Linked DNA regions of Tunturibacter psychrotolerans. The main gene of each other region encodes a partner of the protein of the gene in region 2 in a complex. Links are inferred from orthologs where the notes say so. Each region holds a gene or a part of one and is shown on either strand. Other genes may lie near its edges.

Evidence for each region. The genes of interacting proteins can lie anywhere in the genome.
Region 1: the proteins of xseA (region 2) and RBB77_RS19930 are in contact, whole or in part, in a cryo-EM structure (PDB 8TXR), measured with the Escherichia coli proteins. The link is inferred for Tunturibacter psychrotolerans from one-to-one orthologs.

The regions. Positions count from the first base shown.
Region 1 is NZ_CP132942.1:4,733,736-4,737,604, reverse strand. What follows is about bases 851-3,850. They hold RBB77_RS19930 (exodeoxyribonuclease VII small subunit), read left to right. Parts: upstream 851-2,233; coding sequence 2,234-2,467; downstream 2,468-3,850. Other genes in these bases: RBB77_RS19920 (glycoside hydrolase family protein), read left to right, coding at 3,153-3,850; RBB77_RS19925 (hypothetical protein), read right to left, coding at 2,657-3,145; RBB77_RS19935 (bifunctional homocysteine S-methyltransferase/methylenetetrahydrofolate reductase), read left to right, coding at 851-2,234. Also shown: RBB77_RS19940 (hypothetical protein), read right to left, coding at 1-110; more of RBB77_RS19935, read left to right, coding at 291-850; more of RBB77_RS19920, read left to right, coding at 3,851-3,869. UniProt on the Escherichia coli protein: Bidirectionally degrades single-stranded DNA into large acid-insoluble oligonucleotides, which are then degraded further into small acid-soluble oligonucleotides.
Region 2 is NZ_CP132942.1:4,581,029-4,584,763, reverse strand. Bases 739-3,735 are described here. They hold xseA (exodeoxyribonuclease VII large subunit), read left to right. Parts: upstream 739-1,493; coding sequence 1,494-2,978; downstream 2,979-3,735. Other genes in these bases: glmM (phosphoglucosamine mutase), read left to right, coding at 2,978-3,735; RBB77_RS19270 (DUF2905 domain-containing protein), read left to right, coding at 1,081-1,305; RBB77_RS19275 (response regulator), read left to right, coding at 739-1,066. In the rest of the region: RBB77_RS19280 (potassium channel family protein), read right to left, coding at 1-437; more of RBB77_RS19275, read left to right, coding at 695-738. UniProt on the Escherichia coli protein: Bidirectionally degrades single-stranded DNA into large acid-insoluble oligonucleotides, which are then degraded further into small acid-soluble oligonucleotides.

The DNA of each region.
Region 1 (3,869 bases), 150 kb from region 2 along the record:
TTGTAGTAGTACGGGCCGCAGGCTGTGAGTCCCAGAGTGGCGGCGGCGATCAGAAGGCCGCAGAAGATCTGGGCACGGAGAGACTTGGTAAAAAGACTTCGATTCGTCAACGGTAACTAACTCCAACCTGAGCGCTGCGGCAAAATTTTCGGGACCACCGGCTATGTGCCGAGTATAACAAAGGACGCGCCAGACCACGGTTTGGAAGCAATCGGCAAAGGCTTGAATTTTATTGGTTTGGAGCAGGTCCGTCGATTGGCTTAAGATGGTGAGAACACTTGGAGACGGTTATGGCGGATGCGGTAGATGGTGCGAAATCGATCTCTGTTGCAGGATACGCTGCGGTCGACTGTCTGTTTGAAGGCGGCAGGACTGTGCTGTGCGATGGAGCCATGGGCACGATGCTGTACGCGCGCGGCGTCTTCATCAACCGGTGTTACGACGAGCTGAACCTGTCGCAGCCGGAGATGGTGCGGGAGATCCATACCGAGTATCTGCAGGCAGGTGCAGAGGTTGTCGAGACCAATACGTTTGGCGGCAACCGGTTTCGGCTGGGCCTGCATGGGCTGCAGGATCAGGTGCGCGCAATCAACGTGGCCGGCGTGAAGCTGGCGCGGGAGTCGGTGAACCAGATACGCGATAAGCAGGCGTGCGAGGCGTTTGTGGCCGGTTCGATGGGGCCGCTGGGCGTGAGGCTGGAGCCGCTCGGCAAAGTTGGCCTCGACGAAGCACGGGAAGCTTTCGAAGAGCAGATTCGGGCGCTGGTGGAGGGTGGGCCGGGCGTAGGCGTGGATCTGCTGATCGTAGAGACGATGACCTCACTGGCCGAGGCGCAACAGGCAATTCTGGCAGCGCGGCATGTAGCTCCAGGAATTCGCGTGGTGGTGATGATGACCGTCGATGAAGACGGGAACTGCCTCGATGGGGCCTCGGCAGAGGTTGCCGCGATCAAGCTGACCGAGTGGGGCGCCGATGCAGTGGGATGCAATTGCAGCGCGGGACCTGCGACAGTGCTGAGTGTGATCGAGCGGATGCGGCCAGTGACGACGCTGCCGCTGTCTGCGATGCCGAACGCAGGAATTCCGCGCGCCGTCGAGGGCCGCACGATCTACCTGACTTCGCCCGAGTACATGGCCAGCTTTACGCGCAAGCTGGTCAAGGCGGGAGCGAGCATCGTCGGCGGATGTTGTGGAACGACGCCAAGCTATACGCGAGCGATGAAGAGTTCGTTGCGCGCGCTGGGTGCGATGGAGGGTGGCATCGAGGTGATGGAAAACGCTCGTCCGGGCAAGGCGACGACCATCAAGGAGAGCAAGGTTTCGCCCCCTCCGCTGGCGGATCGGTCGAAGATCGGTTCGATGGTAGCCGCCGGCGATTTTGTGACGATGGTGGAGATCGTGCCGCCGAAGGGGATCGACTGCAGCAAGGAGCTGGATGGCGCGGCACAACTTCACAGGCTCGGTGTGGACGCTATCAATGTGCCGGATTCGCCGCGTGCCAGCGCAAGGATGAGCGCGCAGAGCCTGTGCGTGCAGATTCAGCAGCACGTAGGAATTGAGACGATTCTGCATTACACCTGCCGCGATCGGAACGTGCTGAGCATCCAGAGCGATCTGCTGGGAGCGTCATCGATCGGGCTCAAAAATATTCTCTGCCTGACGGGCGATCCGCCGAAGCTCGGCAACTATCCCAACGCAACGGCGGTGTTCGATGTCGACGCAATCGGGTTGGTGAACATCGTCCAGAATTTGAACTACGGCTTGGATATCGGGAAGAATCCTATCGGCGACTCGACCGGCTTTACGATCTCTGTCGCGGCGAACCCCGGCGTTCAGGATATGGACCAGGAGGTGCGCCGGTTTGCGTTCAAGGTGGAGGCGGGCGCAGAATTCGCTATTACGCAACCGGTGTTTGACCTGCGCGTTCTCGAAGAGTTCCTGCGCAGAATCGAAGGCTTCCGCATCCCGGTGATCGCGGGGATCTGGCCGCTGACCAGTCTGCGCAACGCGGAGTTCATGAAGAACGATCTGCGAGTCAGCATGCCGGAAGAGATCATGGCGCGGATGGCCGCAGTGGCCTCGCCTGAAGCGGGCCGGATGGAAGGCGTAAAGATCGCGCAGGAGATGTTGGCAGAGGCGCGGCCGATGGTGCAGGGCGTTCAGGTAAGTGCGCCGTTCGGGCGCTACGGCGTCGCGGCCGATGTGCTGGGGCTGGCCGAAGTCGAGGTTGTGTGATGGCAAACTTTGAAGAGCAGTTGATGGCCTTGGAGTCGGTGGTCGAGAAGCTCGAGCGTGGGGAGCTTTCGCTCGATGAGTCGGTGCATCTGTTTGAGGAGGGCGTGAAGCTCTCGAACGCGTGCAAGAAGGAGTTGGAGGCGGCAGAGGGTAGAATCCAGGTGCTCGTGGAGCAAGGCAGAAATGCGATGCGGGTGGTGAACCTGGACGTCGAAACGAGTGGCGAGGAGTAGGAGCCGGGTGGGCTGTCTGCTTTCGCGATCTAGAACGTAAGTCCATAAAAATAAAGAGGCTAAGAAGTTTTGCGTCTACAACTTCCGAGTCAGAGACTCGCGGCAGGGGGCGTGATTTTCTACAGTCGCGGATTCGAAATCGAGTGCCGTGACCATTGGCGAGATCCGCCTGTTGTGAGTGCTGTGCCATCAGGGCAAACGGCCGATGAAGCCTTCAGTCGGGAAGGTGATCTGGCCGCGGATCGTTCTCGTTGTGAACAGGAAATTTTCAAGAGGAGGAGCTTTGAAGGCTCTGCGTGTGTCTGCACGGAATGATCGCGCGCTAATGCTGCTGGTGCTGGGTGCTTGTCTCGCCGTCTCGGGTTGCGGCAGCGGGGGAGGCTCGACGCTCGCATCTGCAAGTGGCACAAGCTCTAGTTCTCCATCGACGCCGACCCCTACGCCAACACCAACACCAACACCAACACCAACTCCCACACCAACACCTACGCCGACTCCCACACCAACGCCAACGCCCACACCAACACCTACGCCGACTCCCACACCAACGCCAACGCCAACTCCCACACCAACGCCAACTCCCACACCAACGCCAACACCGACACCAACGCCTACACCTACACCGACGCCCACACCGACGCCGACTCCAACTCCGCCGTCGGCGTCTAAAAGCGCCAAGCGTGGGATTGCCTATGATCTGGCGTCGCCGACCGACCTGTCTGCGCTCTCATCCGGTGTGAGTTGGTGGTACAACTGGAGCCCGAGTCCGAACGCGGCCGTTCCGACCGACTATGCGACGCGCTACGGGATGGTTTTCTATCCCATGCTGTGGAACGGGAGCTTCAACGCGGCCGATATTGTGACTTATTTGAAGGCAAATCCGACGATCCAGTACATGCTGGTTTTGAATGAGCCGAACCTGGTGAGCCAGTCGAATATGACGCCGCAACAGGCCGCTCAGCTGTGGCCGCAGTACGAGGCCATTGCCGCGCAGACGGGAGTGAAGATCGTCGGGCCCGCGATCACCTGGGGAACGATGACGAACTACGAAGATCCAGTCGCGTGGCTCGATGCGTTCTACGCCGCCTATGAAGCGGCGAACAGCAACCGCGCGCCGCAGATCGACTACCTCGCCTTCCACTGGTACGACTACGGACTGGATGCGCAACTGGACCGGCTCACCAAGTACGGAAAGCCTTTCTGGGTGACGGAGTTTGCAAACTGGCACAGCCAGAATGACGGCGCACAGATCGACACGCTGGCAAAGCAGGAGGCTCAGATGACCGACATGGTCGCAACCTGCGAGAGCCGCACCGATGTCTTCCGCTATGCGTGGTTCACGGGGCGAGTAAGTCCCGATCCACACTTCTCGAGCCTGCTGGGCGCGACCGGCGTGCTGACC
Region 2 (3,735 bases):
AAGATGATGAAGGCTCGAGCGAACGGGCTGTGGGGAACGACGTCGCCGAGGCCCAGAGTGAAGAGGGTTGTTCCACTGACGTAGAGGTCGGTACCGAACTTTGCCCACGCACTGTTGCTGTGGCTCATTATGACGTCGCCAAAGGGGGAACGCATTGAAAAGTAGAACAATCCAAAGCCGAAGATGAGAAGAATTGCCCAACAGAGAAGTAGCAAAAGGAGAGACAGCGGGCCGTAGATGCTGTAGATCTGGTCGCGTATTTTTTTGTTTGAGGCGTGGTCAGCCATGAATACCCAGGGCGCCCAGGTGACGATGAAAAAGATGCGGGTGATTCGGAATCGACCTGTCGGACGCCTGGGAAGGATGATGGTCTGGAAGGCGTCGAGTGCGACACCCCAGCAGAAGAAAAAACCGGCGATGAATGCGGCGACGCGCAAAAGAGGATCCTTAGTTGAAGTCAGTGTTCTGAGGTAAACCTTACCAGAGGTGAAGTTGCGATTCTCTGCGGATAGAATCGCAGGTGATCCCGGCAAACTTGCTTGTGCAAATCTCGTTTTGTGACGTTGCCTGAAGAACGGAGTCTAAATCTTTAGGCGATGAAATCATCGATTTTTGATTAGACAAACATACTTTTTGAAGCCTAGTCTAGACCCATCGGATAAGTGTTCGCGCGCATTTCGCACGGAGGGCAACCATGAAGCGAGTTCTGGTGGTTGATGATGATCGTCTTGTGGCTGACACGCTCACTCTCATCTTCGAGAAGAGTGGTTTCACGGCGAAGGCCGCTTATTCGGCAGATCAAGGCTTAGAGTGTTCGCGTGAATTTGAGCCGAACCTGCTTCTGTGTGATGTGACGATGCCGGGACGAGATGGACTTTCGCTGGTCAGCGATGTGACGCGTGAGTTGCCGGCCTGCCAGATTCTCGTTCTGACGGGGTTTTATTCCAATCTGAAAAATGTGCGGGAGCAGGCGCGCAAACTGTCGCGGCCCGTTGGCATTCTTACAAAGCCGTGCCAGCCGTCGGAGCTTTTGCGTGAGGCTGCCGCGCTGCTGGCAACTGCTTAGAGAAGTGGTGCAGCATGCCTGACCTGGGCCGTACTCTCATCTTTCTCGGTTTGCTGCTGGTTGTGGTTGGTGGGATCGTTCTCGGGTTGAATCGACTGAATCTGCCGGTTGGGCGGCTTCCTGGCGACCTCAACTGGCGTGGCCGGGGATGGTCGGTGTCGTTTCCCATTGCAACTTCAATTGTGATCAGCGTGGTGCTGAGCTTGATTCTCTGGGCTGTGGGAAGACTGCGCCGTTGAACGTCTGAGGAGCCGCGTTGCGGTGCTAGACTCAGGCAAGAATGTCCGAAAGAGAAGACAATCCGCCGACACTGGCCAGCCTGCGAGCGCGGCGAGGGAAGATCCGGACGGGAAGGCGGCCAACAATCCTGAAAACGGCGTCTGGGCCGGTCTTTCAAACGGCACTTTTTTCTGTTTCTGAAGAGGATGTGGCGTTGCCTGTCGCGGCTTCGGTTGAAGATGTTATTCGCGACGAAGTGAGTGAGACTGCGGCGGGGCCTGCGCCGAGAAAAGATGTAGGCAGGAATGACCTGATGACGGAACGCCGGATCTGGAGTGTTCGTGCGCTAGTCATCAATGTTCGTCAGCAGATCGAGACGACGTATACGGACCTTTGGGTCGAAGGTGAGATTTCGAACTGTCGGCACGCGCCTTCGGGACATATCTATTTCACGTTGAAGGATGGCGAAGCTCAGCTGCCGGTTGTGCTGTTTCGGCGTCAGGCTGTTTTGCTGCGCTTCCGGCCTGCGGATGGCCTTGCGGTTTTGGTGCGGGGGCGCATCTCGGTGTATGAGAGCCGGGGTCAGCTCCAGCTGATTGCAGAGACGATGGAGCCACGCGGGGCTGGTGCGCTGCAACTTGCGTTCGAACAGCTCAAAGCGCGGCTGCTCTCTGAAGGGCTGTTTGATGCGGCTCGTAAACGGCAGTTGCCGTCATTTCCGAAGTGCATTGGGATTGTGACTTCGCCAAGCGGAGCTGTGATTCGGGACATTGTCAATGTCGTTCGTCGCCGTCATGCGCGGCTCAATTTGCTGGTGTATCCGGCGACGATGCAGGGAGTGTCGAGCCCAACATCTGTGGCTGCGGGAGTTCGCTGGTTCAATGCGAATCCTTCGCTGGCGGACGTGATTGTGATTGCGAGGGGCGGCGGGTCGATGGAAGATTTAGTCGGGTTCAATGACGAGGCGCTGGCGCGCACGATTGCGGCTTCTGCAATTCCTGTGGTCTCGGCGATTGGGCACGAGACTGACTTTACGATTGCCGATTTCGTCGCGGACCTTCGCGCACCGACGCCATCGGCTGCTGCTGAGTTGGTCACGGCGGCACAGCATCGCATTGAGGAGCGCGTCGGTGCGTTGAGTGCGAGAGTGCAGCGGGCTGGAAGATTTCATCTGATGCATGCGAGACAGCGCTACGCACGGCTTTCTGCAGAGGTTGTGTTGAACCGTCTGCTGGACGCCGTTAGCCGCAGGGGCCAGCGGCTTGATGAGCTTCGGCTTCGTCTTGATGCGGCGGTGCAGCGTAGCGTTCGTATGCCGGGCCAGAGGTTGAATCTGGTGAGGGAGCGTCTTCGCCGGCAAGACACCACGGTTCGCATCGCGGCTACGCATCATCGTCTGGAGGCTTCGACGCAGCGATTGGAGCGAGCCGCAGGTGAGACCGTTGCGAGCCGGCGTACGCGTCTCGAGAGGACGTCAGCGAGGTTGAACGCGCTGTCACCGCTCGCGGTTTTGTCGCGGGGTTATGCCCTGGTTTATCTGCAAGGAGGAGGAGCTGCGGATGACACGTTGCTGCGGTCTTCCGCAGATGCGGTTGCGGGGCAGACAATATTAGCGCGGCTTGCGCAGGGAACGATTGAAGCAGAGATAACACGCACACACCTGGACGTAAAAATAATGGAGACCAGCAAGTAATGAAGAAGCTCTTTGGAACCGATGGCATTCGCGCTGTCGCCGGGCAGTCGCCGTTGGATTCAACCACGGTGTACGCTATTGGACTTGCGCTCGCACAGATCCTCGGAGCGAAGACGCAGAGGCCACGTGTTTTGCTTGGTATGGATACTCGCGAATCGAGCGAGTGGATCGCCGCGACACTGACGGCTGGGCTTGACGCGGGCGGAGCTTCTGTCGAAAACGCGGGCGTGATTACTACTCCGGCGGTTGCGTTCCTGACGCACACGCATGGTTTTGCTGCGGGTATTGTTATCTCGGCCTCGCACAATCCATGGCAGGACAATGGGATTAAGTTGTTTGGGCCTGATGGCTATAAGCTTCCGGATACGGTTGAGCTTGCGATTGAAGAGGAGATCTTTCGCAAACTCGCGAGCGCGACGTCAGTGACACGACAAACGGTTGCGCCTACCGTAAACGATGCCGATCGCGCGGAGTATGTTCGCTTTCTGCTTGCCGCGGTTCCTGGTCTCTCGCTCGATGGGAAGCGCATCGTGATTGATTGTGCCAATGGAGCTGCTTCTTCGGTTGCCCCTCAACTGTTTTCTGGTCTGGGCGGGGAGGTTTTGATTACCCATGCCAGTCCGGATGGACGCAATATCAATGAGGTTTGCGGGGCACTACACCCGGAGATCGTTGCGGAACAGGTGAAGAGTCGGCGGGCTTCGATGGGGATCACGTTTGACGGTGATGCCGATCGTGCGCTGTTTGCCGATGAGTT